One region of the Achromobacter sp. HZ01 genome, then DNA from elsewhere that is predicted to be linked to it. Evidence: riboswitches for the same ligand, from Rfam matches in the RefSeq annotation. Region 1 holds a riboswitch; the other holds the start of a gene.
The links. A riboswitch is a leader RNA that binds a small molecule or an ion and turns the genes downstream of it on or off. The one in region 1 is predicted to bind glycine.
Positions count from the first base shown of each region.

Region 2: another riboswitch for glycine. It lies ahead of A6B37_RS01525 (D-amino acid dehydrogenase); the one in region 1 lies ahead of gcvT (glycine cleavage system aminomethyltransferase GcvT).

Region 1 is NZ_LWKV01000002.1:637,958-641,355, forward strand. It holds gene gcvH (glycine cleavage system protein GcvH) at 1-104, opposite strand, end outside; gene gcvT (glycine cleavage system aminomethyltransferase GcvT) at 188-1,288, opposite strand; glycine riboswitch at 1,376-1,499, opposite strand; glycine riboswitch at 1,534-1,629, opposite strand; gene A6B37_RS12050 (ZIP family metal transporter) at 1,689-2,582, opposite strand; gene A6B37_RS12055 (superoxide dismutase) at 2,613-3,227, opposite strand; gene A6B37_RS12060 (NAD(P)/FAD-dependent oxidoreductase) at 3,368-3,398, opposite strand, start outside.
Region 2 is NZ_LWKV01000001.1:331,271-334,668, forward strand. It holds gene A6B37_RS01520 (amidohydrolase family protein) at 1-498, shown strand, start outside; gene A6B37_RS01525 (D-amino acid dehydrogenase) at 511-1,737, opposite strand; glycine riboswitch at 1,784-1,875, opposite strand; glycine riboswitch at 1,877-1,969, opposite strand; gene A6B37_RS01530 (DUF2242 domain-containing protein) at 2,175-2,972, shown strand; gene A6B37_RS01535 (CopD family protein) at 3,062-3,398, shown strand, end outside.

The sequences.
Region 1 (3,398 bases):
AGCTGGTCCTGGGCGGTATCGGTGATGCCGACGACGAACACGTCGCCCTCGGCTTTGACCCATTCATGGGACTCGGTGTACTTGCGATCGGTGGGCAGACTCATGGGAGCTCCTGGGAATACGGGTAGATGAATGGTGTTGCGCGCCTCGCGCGGGCGGCCATGGCGTCCCGCGCGAAGCTTCGAGTTTACGAGTGTTCGACGGCCTTGCCGTTACGCACGAAGGGCAATTTGCAGGCCAGGGCGGGCACCCATTTGCCGCGGATATCGACCTCGACCGTGTCGCCGGGCTTGACGCTCTGCGGCAGGCGGGCGAAACCGATGGACACGCCCAGCGTGGGCGACATGGTGCCGCTGGTCAGCTCGCCCATGCCGTCCTTGGTGCGCACGGCCATGTGCGCGCGCATGACACCGCGTTCCTGCAGCTTCAGGCCGAGGAAGGCGGCCGGGGTGGCGAACTGTTCCAGCGCCTCGCGGCCGATGAAGCGGCGCTCGGCGTCCTTCAGCGACACCGTCCAGGTCAGGCCGGCCTGGTTCGGCTGGATCAGTTCGTCCATGTCCTGGCCGTAGAGGTTCATGCCGGCTTCCAGGCGCAGCGTATCGCGCGCGCCCAGGCCGCAGGGACGCACGCCCTGGGCGGCCAGGTCGCGCCACAGCTGCACCACTTCGGTGGCGGGCAGCACGATTTCGAAGCCGTCCTCGCCGGTGTAGCCGGTGCGGGCCACCAGCGTGTCGTCGCCGACCACGGCGGCCACGAACGGGGTCAGCGGCTCGGTGGCGGCCTGCCAGGCCGGGCGCGCGGCCCACACCTTGGCGCGGGCGTTGGGGCCCTGCACGGCCACCATGGCGAGGTCGCGGCGGGCCGTGATGGCCACGTCGAAACCGCCGGCCTGCTTGACGCGCTGCATCCAGGCGATGTCCTTGTCGGCGGTGCCGGCGTTGACCACCACACGCCATTCGTCGGCAGCGAAGAAATAGATGATGAGATCGTCGATCACGCCGCCCTGCGGGTTCAGCATGCAGCTGTACAGCGCCTTGCCGGGCACGGTCAGCTTGGCCACGTCGTTGGCGACCAGGCGCTGCAGGAAGGCGAACGCGTCCGGGCCGGCGATGTCCACGTTCAGCATGTGCGAGACGTCGAACATGCCCGCGTCCTGGCGCACGGCGTGGTGCTCTTCCAGTTGCGAGCCGTAGGCCAGCGGCATGTCCCAGCCGCCGAAATCGACCATTCGGGCGCCGGCGGCGACGTGTTCTTCGGCTAGCGGGGTGCGTTTGAGGGTTGCGGACATGCGCGGAAACTCCGGGGCGGCTTGGTTGCCAGGGTTACGGAATGCCGGTGGTGCCAGGCGGGCTGCGCCCTGCACTACGGCTGAATCTTCCGCCCCTCTGTCCTTTTGCCTGAGAGTTGCCCCGCTAGGCGGGTTTGCACCTTCGGCGCCTGGGCTGCTCGACATGTCCCTTGTTTCAGGGGCGGCGCCAGGTCTCTCCAGAGTACTGTTTTGCCGTGTCCACGCGGTGATAAACCGGGACGGGGCAAGCATGGGCGGTATGGGTTACCTGAGCGATTCCGGGCGAATTGCGCCTTCGGCGGCGGCCGGATGGACAGGCCGCTCTCTCCCGCAACATGCGTGACAGCGGCGAAAGCATACAACGAAAGCCATCGGCAGGGAATGGGAACCGCGGCCCGTGCTAACCCAACGCGGTATCCAGCAGCATCATCAGCACGAAGCCCAGCATCAGCCCGCAGGTGGCGTAGACCTCGTGCCCCTTGCGGTGCGACTCGGGGATGATCTCGTGGCTGATGACGAACAGCATGGCGCCGGCGGCGAAGCCCAGGCCCCAGGGCAGCATCGGCGCCGACCAGCCGACCACGGCCGCGCCCAGCACCGCGCCCAGGGGCTCGACCATGCCCGACAGCATGCCCAGCGCCGCCGCGAAGGCCCGCGGATAGCCCGCGGCCAGCAGCGCCACGGCCACCACCAGCCCCTCGGGGATGTCCTGGATCGCGATGCCGGTGGCCAGCGCGGTGCCGCGCAAGGGATCGTTGCCGGCGTAGCCCACGCCGATGGCCAGGCCTTCGGGCAGGTTGTGCAGCGTGATGGCGAACACGAACAGCCAGGTGCGGCGCAGCCGGTGCGCCTCGATGCCTTCGCGTCCCTTGATGAAATGCTCGTGCGGCAGCGTGCGGTCCATGAGCAGCAGCACCGCGGCCCCCAGCAGCACGGCGCCCGCCACCGTAAGCCCCGCCCCCCAGGGGCCGTAGCCCAGCCCGCGCGCCGCGGCGATGCCGGGCGCCACCAGCGAGAAGGCGCTGGCCGCCAGCATCACGCCGGCGCCGAAGCCGAACATGCTGTCCTGCAGTTTCTGCGGGATGCTGCGGGCGAACAGGATGGGCACGGTGCCTAGCGCCGTCGCGGCGGCCGCCACCAGCCCGCCCAGCAGGGCGTCGGCCACGTGCGGCGCGCGCACGTCCAGGTACGCCCACAACTGGTGCAGGGCCAGGCAGGAAACCAGCACGGCCAGCGTCCAGACGCTGATGCTGGTGGCGGCGGGCCGCACACGATGGCGGCTGAAGGTATTCATACGGCGCTGCCCTCCTTCAGAGAGTCGCGTTCAGCGCTGCGCCGCGGCGTAGCGGCGCGCCACTTCAGGCCAGTTGACGACATTGTAGAAGGCCGCGATGTATTCCGGCCTGCGGTTCTGGTACTTCAGGTAATAGGCATGCTCCCAGACGTCCAGCCCCAGGATGGGCGTATTGCCGTGCATCAGCGGGCTGTCCTGGTTGGCGCTGCTCTCGACCGTCAGCCGGCCCTCGGGCGTGACCGAGAGCCAGGCCCAGCCGCTGCCGAAACGGGTCAGCGCGGCCTTGGTGAACGCCTCGCGGAACGCGTCCATGCCGCCCAGCTCGGACGCGATGGCGGCGGCCAGCGCGCCGTCGGGCGCGCCGCCGCCGGCCGGCGACATCACGGCCCAGAACAGGCTGTGGTTGGCGTGGCCGCCGCCGTGGTTGCGCACCGCGCCGCGCACGGCCTCGGGCAGCTGCTCCAGGCGCGCCACCAGCGCTTCGACCGGCTCGTCGGCGGCGATGCCCGCCCCTTCCAGCGCGGCGTTCAGGCTGTTGACGTAGGTCTGGTGATGCTTGCTGTAGTGGATCTCCATCGTCATCGCGTCGATGTGCGGCTCCAGCGCGTCGTAGGCGTACGGCAAGGGGGGCAGTGTGTAGGCCATGTGTATCTCCGTGGGTGCCGCGCCCAAAATAGGACGGGCGAACTCAATCCTTGAAATACAAATGATATTTATTTTTATTTAACGTCGCAACGCCGATATTTCCATCCCGGCCATAGCCGCGCGCTATCGGCGCCGCCGCCCTACAGCGCGCGCCCGCAGGCCACGCCCGAG
Region 2 (3,398 bases), on a different contig from region 1:
TGGCTGGTTCGCACCGCCTTCCATGCTTCCGACTACGGCATCACGCCCGCCGCCGCCGAGCAGATGGGCTACAAGCGCGAACTGGAGATCGCCGCCGAATCGCTGCGCAAGATGCACCGGCGCGGCATACGCATCCTGCCTGGCGGAGACTATGGCTTCGCCTGGATGCCGCACGGAACCAACGCCTCCGATCTCCAGTATTTCGTGGATTATGTCGGCATGACGCCCACCGAGGCGCTGGTGTCGGCCACCCGGCTGGGCGGGGAGATCATGCAGCGGCCGCACGAACTCGGCATGCTGCGTCCCGGCTATCTGGCGGACGTGGTCATGGTCGACGGCAATCCGCTGGAGGACCTGTCGCTGCTGATCGACCCGGACCGCATCAGCCTGGTGATGAAGGACGGGCGGATCTGCAAGAACGCCTGCCCGCCGGGCGCGGAAGGCGCGCCGCCGCGCGCCGTCGAGCAGGACAGCAGGGAAGCGGTCGCGGCGCATTGAGCGCCGCAGGGCTCAGGCCCGGCCCATGCCCGCCTGGACGCTGGCCGCCAGCATCTGGGCGGTCGCGGCCGACAGCGTCCATCCCAGGTGGCCGTGGCCGGTGTTGTAGAACACCCCCGGCCGCTTGCCGGGGCCGACCCTGGGCATCATGTTCGGCGTCATCGGGCGCAGCCCGCACCACGGCACCACGCGCGCGGTGCGCACGCCGGGGAAGTGGCGGCGGGTCCAGTCCACCAGCGGCTGCACGCGTTCGGCGCGGATGTCCAGGTTGAAACCGTTGAATTCCGCCGTGCCGGCCACGCGGAAGCGGTCGCCCAGGCGGCTGGTGACGATCTTGGCGGCCTCGTCCAGCAGGCTCACGCAGGGCGCGGCGGCGCGGCTGGCCTCGTCGTCCAGGTGCACGCTGATCGAATAGCCCTTGACCGGATAGATGTTGAGCGAGTCTCCGAGCTGCCGCGCGAACTGGCGGCTGGCCGCGCCGGCGCAGATCACCACGGCGTCGGCCGATTCCTGCCGGGCCGGCAGCGCGCCTGCCGCCAGGTCCAGACGGTAGGCGCCGCCCTCGTGCGCGATGGCGGTGATGTCGGCGTCCTGCACGAACCGCACGCCGCGGCGCTGGCAGGCGCGGGCCAGGCCGCTGGTGAACTTGTGGATGTCGCCGGTGGCGTCCGACGGCGTGTAGAAGCCGGCGTGGCAGGCGGTCTGCAGGGCCGGCTCGATGCGGCGCGCTTCTTCCGCGGTCACCTCGTAGCGCTCCAGCCCGCCTTGCCGCAGCAGCGCGTTGGCGCGGCGCGCGGTGTCGAAGCTGGCCGCGTCGTGGTAGATATGCAGGATGCCGCGGCGCTCCAGGTCGAAATCGATGCCTTCTTCTTCGGCCATGGCGTAAAGGTGCTGGCGCGCCTCGATGGCCAGGCGGGTGGTCTCGATGGTGTTCTGGCGATAGTTGCGGATCTGCCCGATGAACTGGGCCAGCCAGGAATACTTGTGCCAGCCCGGACGCGGATTGAGCAGCAGCGGGGCGTCGTGGCGGCCCAGCCAGCGCAGGCCTTTCATGATGGTGGACACGCTGTTCCAGACCTCGGCGTTGCTGGCCGACAGCTGGCCGCCGTTGGCGTAGGAAGTCTCCATGGCGGGGTAGCGCTGGCGGTCGTAGACGGTGACGTCGAATCCCAGCTTGTTCAGGGCATGGGCGGACGTGACGCCGGTGATGCCGGCGCCGATGATGGCGATGCGGGGCATGGTCGCTCCAAGGGTAGGGTGGCCGCGGCCACCCGGCCGCAGCACCCCATCTGTCTTGGTACCTGAGAGTTTCACGCGCCGCGCGGAAGGCGGCGGGTTCCCCTTCGGTGGGCGCGCGCGGCGCCGCTCTCCAGATTGTCTAGACCGCGCAGTCCTGGTTGCCTGAGAGTTTCCGGGGCGGTTGCTCCGTCGGCGCCTGCCGCGGCGGGCAGGTCTCTTCTGCGAGGTTTTGGATCGACGCGGGCAGAATAGCCAAAATCCGGCGGCGTGGGACCAGGGGTTAGTCCCAGTAGCCGTTCGTTTTGTCCCTGTTATATCGCCTGTTACCTCTCTGTTGAACTGTTCATTCCTGGTAAAGGCTTGAGGCGGGGGGATGCGCTATAACCGACGTTCACGCATCACACTGCCGCAAGCCGCCGGCTCGCGGACGCCCATACATGCCTCGTATCACCCGCCGTTCGTCCCTGATCCTGCTCGCCGCCCTGACGGGCGCCGTGGCCGGATGCTCCTCCCCCAAGCCCGCGTATGAGAAGGAGGACTTCACCCAGAACGACACCTACTCGCGCAGCGTCGCCGCCAGCAGCGCGGCCGCCTGCGACGCGGGCCGGCGCGCCTTGCTGAGCCAGGGCTACCTGATCGACCGCTTCGAGTCGGCGCGCGTGACCGGGCACAAGAATTTCCAGGCCGAGGACGGCCAGCATACGCAGATCAGCTTCAATATCGAATGCGCCGCCGATGGCGCGTCGAACGAGCGCTCGACGGTGTTCGCCACCGCGGTGCAGGACCGTTATTCGATCAAGCGCACCGCCAATTCGGCCAGCGTGGGCGTGAGCGTGCTGGGCCAGGTGTCCATGCCGTTCGGCGCCAGCGACGATTCGCTGGTCAAGACCGCCAGCCAGACGGTGGCGCGGCCCAAGTTCTACGACGGATTTTTCCAGCTGTTGCAGCGCTTCCTGCCGGACGCGCAGGCCGCTTCGGCGCCGCAACCGGCGCCGGCCGGACGCGGCAAGACGCCGCCCAAGCCCGCGCCGGCCGAGCCCGCGGTGTCGCCGGATGCGCCGGCCGACACCTTGAACCCGGCGGCCGCCAGCGATACGCCGGCCGCCAATGGCAAGGCCGCGCCCGCGGATGGCAAGACCGGCGCGCCCGCGGACAGCAAGGCGGCCGCGCCTTCGGACAGCAAGGCGGCGCCGGCGGGCAGCCCGCCGCCGGCAGGCGCCGACGCCGCCAAGTAAGGCCGCTCCGGGCCGCCGCTTTGCCGTAGCGCAAATTGCCGTTGCAAGCCGGTTCGCCGCGGCGCGCGCCTGCGGCGATAATGCCGGCCATGACATACCAACTCCTGAAAATGCTCCACGTGGCGGCCGTGGTCGCCTGGCTGGGCGGCTCGCTGTTCGTGTCGCTGTTCCTGCTGTCCTCGCAACCCCAGGAAGGCGGCCAAGCCCCGAAAGAAAGCAGGATGCTCGGCGCGCTGCGCCGCTGGACCCTGTACGTGACCACGCCGGCCATGGTGCTGGCCTGGCTGGTCGGCCTGCACCTGGCCGTGACCTTCGGCTGGTTCATCATGAACTGGATCTGGGTGAAGATCGCCATCGCGCTGGCGCTGTCGGCGCTGCTGGGCGTCCAGAGCAAGGCCTTGCGCCGCATGGCCGGCGGCGGCGCGC